DNA from 3 places in the Glutamicibacter sp. PAEs-4 genome. Region 2 is predicted to be linked to each of the others. Evidence: riboswitches for the same ligand, from Rfam matches in the RefSeq annotation. Region 2 holds a riboswitch; each other region holds the start of a gene.
What was found. Region 2 has a riboswitch for S-adenosylmethionine ahead of ACR9WD_RS13730 (OsmC family protein). Riboswitches for the same ligand answer to the same signal wherever they lie in the genome.
Positions count from the first base shown of each region.

Region 1: it holds a riboswitch for S-adenosylmethionine, as region 2 does, so the genes downstream of both, ACR9WD_RS01325 (acyl-CoA dehydrogenase family protein) here and ACR9WD_RS13730 (OsmC family protein) in region 2, are expected to answer to the same signal.
Region 3: it holds a riboswitch for S-adenosylmethionine, as region 2 does, so the genes downstream of both, ACR9WD_RS04425 (bifunctional o-acetylhomoserine/o-acetylserine sulfhydrylase) here and ACR9WD_RS13730 (OsmC family protein) in region 2, are expected to answer to the same signal.

Region 1 covers NZ_CP195017.1:264,570-267,979, reverse strand. Annotated here, with positions in the region: gene ACR9WD_RS01325 (acyl-CoA dehydrogenase family protein) at 1-1,283, opposite strand, end outside; SAM riboswitch class I at 1,299-1,390, opposite strand; SAM riboswitch class I at 1,658-1,760, shown strand; gene ACR9WD_RS01320 (ABC transporter ATP-binding protein) at 1,766-2,581, shown strand; gene ACR9WD_RS01315 (aliphatic sulfonate ABC transporter substrate-binding protein) at 2,666-3,410, shown strand, end outside.
Region 2 covers NZ_CP195017.1:2,910,044-2,913,453, forward strand. Annotated here, with positions in the region: gene ACR9WD_RS13725 (DEAD/DEAH box helicase) at 1-1,227, opposite strand, end outside; SAM riboswitch class IV at 1,368-1,489, shown strand; gene ACR9WD_RS13730 (OsmC family protein) at 1,521-2,066, shown strand; gene ACR9WD_RS13735 (FadR/GntR family transcriptional regulator) at 2,157-2,858, opposite strand; gene ACR9WD_RS13740 (L-lactate permease) at 2,889-3,410, opposite strand, start outside.
Region 3 covers NZ_CP195017.1:945,281-948,690, reverse strand. Annotated here, with positions in the region: gene metX (homoserine O-acetyltransferase MetX) at 1-543, opposite strand, end outside; gene ACR9WD_RS04425 (bifunctional o-acetylhomoserine/o-acetylserine sulfhydrylase) at 546-1,889, opposite strand; SAM riboswitch class IV at 1,982-2,101, opposite strand; gene ACR9WD_RS04420 (VOC family protein) at 2,274-2,918, shown strand; gene ACR9WD_RS04415 (CPBP family intramembrane glutamic endopeptidase) at 3,016-3,410, opposite strand, start outside.

The sequences.
Region 1 (3,410 bases), 860 kb from region 2:
TGGACTCCGTTGATCTCGTAGTCCCCGACGATGCGCGCCTTGTAGATCGCCGGGTTGTGCGTGGCGATGGTGCGCGCATTGCGCCAGTGCCGGTCAAGGTTGCAGCCGCTTCTGGTGGACGAGGCCCCCAGCCCGTCGAAGAGCTTGCTCGTTACGCCGATGGCCAGCGGCTGCACCACGGTTTGCGCACGGTTGGCTGCCAGCTCGCAGACCGCGTAGCGTTCCTCGTCGTTCAGTCCCGGATCGCCCAGGGCCGCCTCGACTTCGAGCACCGCGCCGATCACCACCGAGTCAGCGGCGAAGGACTCCGCGGACACCTCGCCCACCAGCTGCAGGACCTGGGGTTCCTGGTATACCGGCACCCCGGTTCCGGTGGTGAAGATGCGGGTGCGTGCCTGCACCGCGCTGCGCAGGTCGTTCAGCGCGGCGCGGGCGATGCCTGCCTGCACGGACATGAGCACCAGCTGGAAGATCGCCGCTTCGGAGTCATTGCGCTGCTGCGGCATGAAGCAGTCCACCGGGACCTGATGGAATTCGGTGGTGCCGGTTCCGGTCAGGCCCTGGCCGAATCCGTCCCAGTCATCGAGGATCTTGACGCCGCTGCGCTGAGTGGACACCACCGCGATCTGGCGTCCGGCAAGCTCAGGGTGGGCCACCGCAACAGTGGTCCAGTCGGCAAAGATGGTGCCGGTGCAGTAGTACTTCTCGCCGTCGACTACCCAGCGCCCGTCCACGAAGCTGGCCTTCGTATTCAAGGTGCCCAGGGCGTTGCCGCCGCGCTCGGTGTAGGCGTTGCCGACAATCTGCCCGGCGGCGATGCGGGCCACCCACTTCTTGCGCAGCGCCTCGTCTTCCAGTGCCAGCACATTCTCGACAAAAGCGATATGCGCGCGCCACAGCTGGCCTACATGGGAGTCGGCCTCGGAGAGCTCGATGAGCAGGCGGAAGACATCCACCAGCCGCGCACCGTAGCCACCGTCGGCCACGGGAAGGCGCAGCGCGCCGAAGCGCTCGCGGTTCAGCAGGCCTACCTGCTCGAAGGGAAGCACGCGGTTCAGGTCGCGGTCCTTGGCGGTCGCGGCGATCTGGGCGAAGACCGGGCGGAAGATTTCGGCCAGCCGGTCGTACTGCTCATCCGCGCCGGGGCCGGGAGTGATCTTCAGCAGCTGCCGGGTGGGCAGCTGCTCCTCGAACTCGTCCAGTTCCAGAGCGCTGGCTTGCGAAGGATCGCTGAGCTGGTTGAAGTCCAGCCCTGGGGCATTCGGTGATTCGCCAATAGGCATAAGGGTTCTCAATTCTTTCCATCGGTCCTGGCAGTAGCACCGTCCCGCTCTTCGGGTGGTTGCTGCGGCGTCGTGGAGCCAGATCTCTCAGCCGCTCTGGATGGGTCGTGATTCATTCGTAACGGTAATAATCCGGCGCTTCCAAGCCGCGAAGTCATATTTCGCCTCAGATTTGGAAGGGCCTATGCTCAAATCCCACAGCCTAATCGCCGTCCCATCGAAGATGAGTTGCACGGATTGGCTTGCAGTCGATCGAACCGGACCTAGGTAAAATAAATAACGAAATTTCTGGGCAATGTGACGCAGTTGTCGAAGATTTTTTCATGTTACGCAAGATTTGCGTCCAAATCGTTCGACTCGCTGTAATAGAAGGGTAACCATCCCGAGCGGCCGAGAGATCTGGCTCTTTGACGCCGCAGCAACCACCTTCGGAGCTCCACCTCCGCAGGCCGGTGCTACCGCCAGGACCGATGGAGATTGATATGGCTCTTACCATTCCAGCGCCCGAGGCAACGTCAACCACCTCAACCGCACTGGACGTCCAATTCAGCAACGTGTCGCGGACCTTCTCCACAAAGAAGGAAAGCCGCACCGTGCTGGCCGACATCAACTTGCACATTCCAGCCGGCCAAGTCCTCGCGATCCTAGGAGCCAGCGGCTGCGGAAAATCCACGCTGCTGCGTTCGGTCTCCGGGTTGGACCACCCCTCCACCGGTGACATCCGCACAGGCACCCACGAGGTCAACGGCATCAACGAGCTATGCGCCGTTGCTTTCCAGGAACCACGGCTGCTGCCGTGGCGATCGGTGCGCGAGAACATTGCGCTGGGTCTGGCCCCAGGAACCGAGAAGGCCTCTGGCGACGCGCTGATTGATGAGCTGATCGAGCTGACCGGGCTGAGCCATGCAGCCAGCCTGCGCCCGCGGGAGATTTCCGGCGGCATGGCCCAGCGTGTTTCGCTGGCTCGCGCGCTGGCCCGCCGCCCGGGCGTATTGCTTCTCGATGAGCCCTTCGGCGCACTCGATGTCCTGACCCGCCTGAAGATGCAGGATTTGCTGCTCTCAATTCACGCATCATTCCCCACCACGGTACTCATGGTGACCCATGACGTGGACGAGGCTTTGACCTTGGCTGACCGCGTTATCGTCTTGGGACGCAGCACCGGGAACGGCGCGGCTGGTGTCATCGAAGACCTAGCGATCTCCGCCGGGAAACCACGCCGACACACGGACGAGAAGTTCGTTGCCGATCGCCTGCACCTGCTGCGCCTGCTCGGCGTCGACCCAACCAACCATTAATCCAGGGAACGCATTGGATCCTCGGCGATCCTTGCTCTTTGCCCTATCGTCCATCCGCTTGCACGCATAATTCTAGGATTCTCCATGCTCTTGAACCGCTTCTCCCGCCGCACCGCACTGTCCGCCGCCGCTTTGCTCATGGGCGCAGTTGCCCTGACCGGCTGCGCTGGCGAAAACGCTACGGCCGACTCCGGTGATCAGACCTTGTCCATCGACTTTGCCACGTACAACCCGCTGAGCCTGGTGCTCAAGGAAAAGGGATGGCTGGATGCGGCCGCCAAGGAACAGGGCGTTGACGTCGAGTGGATCCAGTCCGCAGGTTCCAACAAGGCCAATGAGGCGCTTCGCGCCGGTGCTATTGATGTCGGTTCCACCGCCGGTTCCGCAGCGCTGCTGAACCGTTCCAACGGTGCACCAATCAAGACCGTCGCCCTGTACTCCCAGCCGGAATGGGCAGCCCTGGTAGTGGACAAGGATTCAAAGATCGAGTCCGTTGAAGACCTGGCAGGCAAGACCGTGGCCGCCACCAAGGGCACCGATCCCTACTTCTTCCTGCTCCAGGCTCTGGACACCGCGGGACTGAGCGAAGATGACATCAAGCTGCAGAACCTGCAGCATGCCGATGGCCGCACCGCGCTGGTCAACGGTTCGGTCGATGCCTGGAGCGGCCTGGATCCAATCATGGCCGCCGCCGAAGAAGACGGCGCGCAGCTGGTTTACCGGAACCTGGACTTCAACACCTACGGTGCGCTGAACGCCCGCGAAGATTTCATCGAGCAGAGCCCCGAACTGGCCCAGCTCGTGGTCGACGCCTATGAGAAGGCTCGCG
Region 2 (3,410 bases):
TTCCACGGCATGCTGGCGAGGTCCCTTGGTGGAGTACTCCCAGGAATAGCGCACGGTCAGCGGGGTTTGGATGCTTTCCAAGGACAGCTTGAGGCTGGGGCGCGCGGGAACCGGGATGCGGTAGCTGCCATCTTCGCTCTTCAGCGGCGCCATCACGCGCAATCGGTCCAGATGCTGGGTCTCGAAAAGCTCGATGGCTCCATCCGGAACGATGTGCGCACCGGAGTCGATGAATGCCGCCAGTTCCTTCGTGACCGGTTCAGCGAACTGCGCCAAGCCGAGTTCCTTGGCTTTCGGCAAAGGGCTGGAGGCGTAGGCCAGCAGGGTCGGCGGCGTGCCGATCGGCAGGAGGTGGTGGCGCTCTGCACCCGGCCCGCGCAGCTTGCCTTCCATGCGCAGGCCCTGCTCAGTGCGTCGCACATCCACGTGGGCCATGGCCGGTTGCTCGCTGAACTCCACCGGGAGTTTGGCAGCGGATCCCCCGTTGACGATCTGCACTCCGGCTTCGCGCAGGGCCTCGAAGGCGTCCATCAAGTCCTGGCCCGGCAGATCCATCAGCGAGATCCAGTCCTTGGGATCCCACGAATGCCGGTAGGTATTCTGTTCTACGTGTTCGCGCAGCCGGTCCAATTCAATGACCGCTCGGCGCTGCTTCTTGGAGAAGCGCGCATCGAAGGCGACATTGCGCCAGCTGACTCCGGTCTGGACCCAGGGGCTCTTGGTGCCCCGGCGGGCCGGCCGCGCCTGCAAGGTCAGCGCGTCCTCGCCGCCGTAGCGGGGTTCGCTGACCACTTTCAGGATCAACCCCAGCGGCTCCTCGGCGATCGGCGGCTCATCAGAAATTACCGGAAGCAGGCGGTCAAGGGTCCGCTCCCACTGCGGCTTGCTATTGCGTTTCCATGCGAAAGGGTCCACCCCGGAGTCGGAGACGAAGAAGCCCTGGTCCTCTTCGGTAGTGACTTCAATGAGCAAGGCGGCGACATCCTCGCAGGATTGAACGCCCGGATGCTTGCTGCAGAAGCTGGTGAAACTGATATTGCCGCGGTTGATTTGCAGCTCGGCCATCACCGATTCGCGCAGCACCATTGCGGAAATGCGGGAATATCCCGGCTTCATGTCCCGGTGGACGATCTCCACTTTTCCCGAATCGCACAGGAACTGGCCCAGATTGTATTCGGATTCGGTCACCAAGGTCTGGGCCGCAGAAAGTGTCAGCTGGAATTCCATACTCGCCGTTCATTGTTCGTGCAGTGGGCGCCCGAGAGCTCGATCCCATCTTAGCGAGCAGCCAGACAAGTTGCCCGATGACGAAAAGTTACCCCTGCCCTTTACGCGCTGGCACCGCAACCGATAGAAAAGAACCACAGAATCACGAGTTCCGCTCTTTGAGCCCTGGCTGAGTGGATGGCAACCCTCCTGCGTCATTGTGCGGGGTGCCCCAGGTGAAGATTCGACGCATCTTGAACGCCAAGGTGCGTAAGCGATGGCGCCCCTTGCGCCAGAAAGGGGATTAACTCCTCATGTCTAATGCAGCATCTACCCTGACCGTATCCGAAGACCGCGCACAGCGCCTGCAGGAAGCAGGCAAGGGCTGGGGCGAACGCATCTCGGCGGCCCCGCAAAGCGCCAAATTGACCTTTACCGTCGAGGGCGAGGGTTTCGATTCGGTAGCCAGCAACGTTGTCTCCGGGAAGCACACTTTCCAGGTCGACGAACCAGCTGCCCTGGGTGGCAATGATGTCGCGGCAAGCCCGGTGGAATATGCGCTCGGCGCGCTGATCTCCTGCCAGGTTGTGGTCTACCGCTTGTACGCGCAAAACCTCGGCATCCAGGTGGACGAGGTGAAGATCCAGGCCAACGGCCACCTCGATGTCCGTGGCCTCTTCGGCATTGACAAGTCCATCCGCCCGGGCTTCTCGTCGGTGGAACTGGACATCCAGATCACCGGCCCCGAATCGGCCGAACGCTATGAAGAACTGCGCCAGGCAGTGGATGCCCACTGCCCGGTACTGGATCTGTTCGCCAACCCGGTACCGGTGACCACTGCGGTGAGCATCGCCAGCTAGCAGATGCGGCAATGGCGCCCCGGGGCCGGATCGGAAAAATTCCGAACCGTTATCCGGGGCGCCATGCGCATGCTGAACTCTTGCTTATCCCTACCGCGTCTGCGAGTAGAACCAGTTAATGTGCTCTTCGAGCAGCTGGGCTGCCCGTTCGCGCTGATTCGTCGCAAAGGCGTGGTGGATGGCCTTGTGCTGGCGGCGCAGCACGCGCACCACCGGCTGCCAGGCCTCGTCGCTGGGCACTGAGTCGGAGACGTAGTCGCTGATCGAGTTGCGCAGCGATTCCATCATCGATTCCACCACGGCGTTGCCGGCCATGGAGGCCAGGAGCACATGGAACTCGGCATCGATGCGGTGGAAGGACTCGCGGGAAAGCTGCGGGTCGTCCATGCGCATGATCAGCACCGCGGTGCGGTCGATCACCTGCTGGGCGTAGACCGGGTCGCGGGGATTCATTTGCGCGGCCCAGGTTTCCAGCAGAATGCGCGACTCGACGATCTCGCGGACGTTGATGCCCTTGGCCGCCAAGTGCAGCCGCAAGGCCTGCGAAATGCCGGCCGAAGGGTTGGAGATGATCACCGCTCCGGAGTTGGGCCCGGAGCCGGTAGACGTCTTAATAATGCCCATCACATCAAGGATGCGGATGGCATCGCGGACCGAAGCCCGCGAAATCCCATGCCGCTCCGCGAGCGCACGCTCGCCGGGAAGCTGGTCGCCTACGGATAGCTTCTCTGTGCGCAGATCTTCTTCAATTGCCTGGAGAACGATCTGGTACGCACGCGGAGCTGGGTTCATTGACATCGGATCTATTTTAGCCGGTCAAGACTATGGCAGCATCCAGGACAGCACCGGGGTGGACTGCAGGTAAACCAAGCAGCACAGCACCAGCAGCATGCCTACGGACCAACCGGCGACCTTCTTCAGGATCACCGATTCCTGGCCTTCCATCTTCACCGAGGTGGCGGCGATGGCCAGGTTCTGCGGGGAGATCAGCTTGCCGACCACGCCGCCGGAGGTGTTGGCGGCAACCAGCAGGCTCGGATCGATGCCGGCATTGACGCCAGCGGTCTGCTGCAGCTTAGCGAACAGCGCGTTGGCCGAGGTGTCCGAGCCGGTCACTGCGGTGCCGATCCAGCCCAGGATTGGCGAGAGGAAGGCGAAGAACGCGCCGGTTCCCGCCAGCCAGGTGCCGATGGTGATGGTCTGGCCGGACAGGTTCATCACGTAGGCCAGGCCGAGGACCGACAGGATGGTCAGTGCCGCGAAGCGCATGTTGTAGATGGTCTTGCCGATTTCGGCAGCACCCTCGGCGAAGGTCATCTTGTATTCGCCATTGCCGTCATTCAA
Region 3 (3,410 bases), 1.5 Mb from region 2:
CAGGTTCTTGACCTGCCCGGGGAACTCGACAGCGTATTCCAGCGCGCGGGCACCGCCCATCGAACCGCCGATGACCGCATGCCAGGATTCGATTCCCAGCTGCTTGGCCAGCCGCGCCTCGAGGCGCACCGAGTCCTTGATGGTGACGAAAGGGAATCTGGAGCCGTAAGGCAGGCCCTGCTCGTCCAAGGACGAGGGGCCGGTGGATCCATTGCAACCACCCACCATGTTGATGGACACGACGAAGTACTCATTGGTGTCAACCGTGGCGCCTGGGCCAACGAAGCCTTCCCACCAGCCGGCGCTGTGCGAATCGCCTTGCGCGACGTGGGCGTCACCGGTGAGTGCATGCATCACTAGCACAGCGTTGGAGCCATCAGCTGCTAGCTTCCCCCACGTCTCGTAGGCCAGCACCACGTCGGGAAGGTATCCACCGAATTCAAAGTGGTACTCCCCCACGGAACTACGGCGCAAAATGCCGTCTTGTCCGCCAGCGAGCTCTTCGGCGCGCAGAGTATCTTCAGTAGTCACAATGGATGGCATGCCTAGAGGGTTTCCTGCAATTCCTTGTTTTCAAGGGCCGCAACAGCTTCGAAGCCCAGCTCAAGATCGGCCAGGATGTCCTTGATATTTTCCAGCCCGACGCTCAGCCGCACCAGTCCCGGGCTCACACCGGCGGCAATCTGCTCCGCTTCGGAGAGCTGGGCGTGGGTGGTGGAGGCCGGATGGATGACCAGCGAGCGCACGTCGCCGATGTTCGCGACGTTGGAGTGCAAGACCAGTGCGTCCACGAATGCCTGTCCGGCTTCCGCGCCGCCCTCCAGCTCGAAGGCGATGATCGAGCCAGCGCCGTGATCGCTGTACTTCTGCGCGCGCTCATGCCACGGAGAGGACTGCAGGCCGGCGTAGGCGACCTTCTGCACTTCCTCGCGGTCTTCGAGCCAGTTGGCAACTTCCACTGCGTTCTGGCCGTGGCGCTCAATGCGCAGCGACAGGGTTTCCAGGCCTTGGGCGATCAAGAACGCATTGAACGGCGCCACTGATGAACCCAGATCGCGCAGCAGCTGCACGCGTGCCTTGAGGATGTAGGCCAGATTCGCGCCGAGGATGCCGTTGATGCCCAGGTCGCGGGCGAAGACCAGGCCGTTGTAAGACTCGTCCGGGGTGTTGAATCCCGGGAAGCGTTCGGCGTCCTTGGCGAAGTCGAAGTTGCCCGAGTCCACGATGACCCCGGCGATGGCATTGCCGTGGCCGCCAAGGAACTTGGTGGCCGAATGGATCACGATATCGGCGCCCCACTCGATGGGGCGGATCAGGTATGGCGTGGCCAGGGTGTTGTCCACCAGCAGCGGCACGCCGGCTTCGTGGGCGATCTCCGAGATGCCCTCGATATCCAGCACGTCCTGCCGAGGATTGGAGATGCTTTCGCCGAAGAAGGCCTTGGTGTTCGGGCACACCGCGGCACGCCATTCGTCCAGGTTGTCCGGGTCGGAGACGAAGCTGACTTCGATGCCCAAGCGCTTGAGCGTGTGCTTGAGCAGGTTCTGGGTTCCGCCGTACAGGCTCGGGCTGGCTACCAGATGGTCGCCGGCTTCGGCCAGGTTCAGGATGGCGAAGGTGGTGGCGGCCTGTCCCGAGGACAGCAGCAGCGCGCCAACGCCGCCTTCCAGATCAGCGATGCGGGTTTCCACGGCGTCGGTGGTCGGGTTGCCGATACGGGTGTAGATCGGTTCCAGTTCCTGCAACGCGAAACGGGCAGCGGCACCCTCGGCGCTCGGGAAGACAAAGGAAGTGGTTTGGAAAATCGGGAGAGCTCGCGCTCCGGTCGTCGGATCCGGGGTCTGGCCGGAATGGATCTGACGGGTTTCAAATGACCAGTTGTTGCTCATGGTTTCCTCCAAATAGCGTTCCATGACTATGGGGGTACGCCGCTGAAAAGACACCGACAGGAAGCACCGTATCGAAACGACTTCCAGGGGGTAACCCGCGCTTGTCCTTGATGCCTTGTGCATTCAAGGGCCAGGTCTTCACCCGGGGCACCCCACCGCGGTTGGAGGGTTGCCGCCCAGTAAGCCGGGGCTTGTTACTGGAACTCATGACCTGCTATCAGTTTGCCCGAAAACCGAAGATCTTTGCAACGCAGTGGACCAGGATTGGACTCAATCGGTCATATTTCGCGAATTCCGCAGATTTTCCGCAGAGTATTCGATAACATCAGCGCACTTAGGGGAGCCTAAGTAGAGACTCGCATCACATGTTGCCATGATGGGCACATGATGAGGCTAGATCACGTAAGTTATGCATGCGGCCCGGACGGGCTGCTGCCAACCGCTGAAAGAATCTCCGAGTCCCTGGGACTGGAATTCGTCAAGGGCGGCGTGCATCCACGATTCGGAACACGCAATGTCATCTTCCCGCTCAAGCATGGCCAGTACCTGGAAGTGGTTGAAGTCCTGAACCACCCGGCCAGCGACAAGGCTCCCTTCGGTCAGGCCGTGCGCGCCCGCTCGGAGCTCGGCGGCGGATGGATGGGATGGTGCGTCTCCGTGGAGGATCTATCCAGTGCCGAAGACCGCTTGGGCCGCAAGTCCGTGCCGGGGAACCGCAAGTTCCCGGATGGCCGCGAACTTACCTGGCAGCAAATCGGCATCAAGGGCCTGATCGCTGATCCGCAGGTCCCGTACCTGATTTCCTGGGATGAAGGCTCCGAGCCGTTGCATCCGTCCAAGGCGCTGGAGCCTGTCGGCGAGATCAGCCAGATCTCCATCGCCGGCTCACGCGATCGGGTGCTGGATTGGCTGGGCCAGCCGCAGAACGTCAATTTGGGCGCCGTCACCATGCAATATGAAGCGCCGAATGGCACTCCGGGCATCATGTCGGTAACCTTTGAAACCGAGTCCGGCACCGTGGTGCTGTAGGAAACTCGGAAACGAACGCAGGTAGGCGGGGACAATGGCGTCCCCACCTACCTTTTTCGTTAATGGCGTTTCAGTCGCTGGCGCAGGCCTTCGGGCACTACTGGCCGATTCCGATGGCAGGCCCAATCAGCGCGTAGCCGACGAAGCCGATAGCATCGAGCAGGAAGTGGGCGATGACCAGCGGCATCACCCGGCCGTACTTCTGGTACACCCAGCCGAAGACGATGCCCATGAGCATATTGCCGATCATCGGCCCCACGCCCTGGTAGAGGTGGTAGCTGCCGCGGAGCACTGCAGAACCGATAATGGTGCTCCACAGTCCCAGCTTCAGCTTCTTGGCATAGGTGAACAGGAAGCCGAGCATCAGCACTTCTTCGAGCACTGCATGGCGTACAGCCGACAGCAGCAGCACGGGGACGCTCCACCAATAATCACCGAGATTGGCTGCTGACAGTGCTGTGGTGACGCCCAGTGCCCGTCCGGCAGCATAGA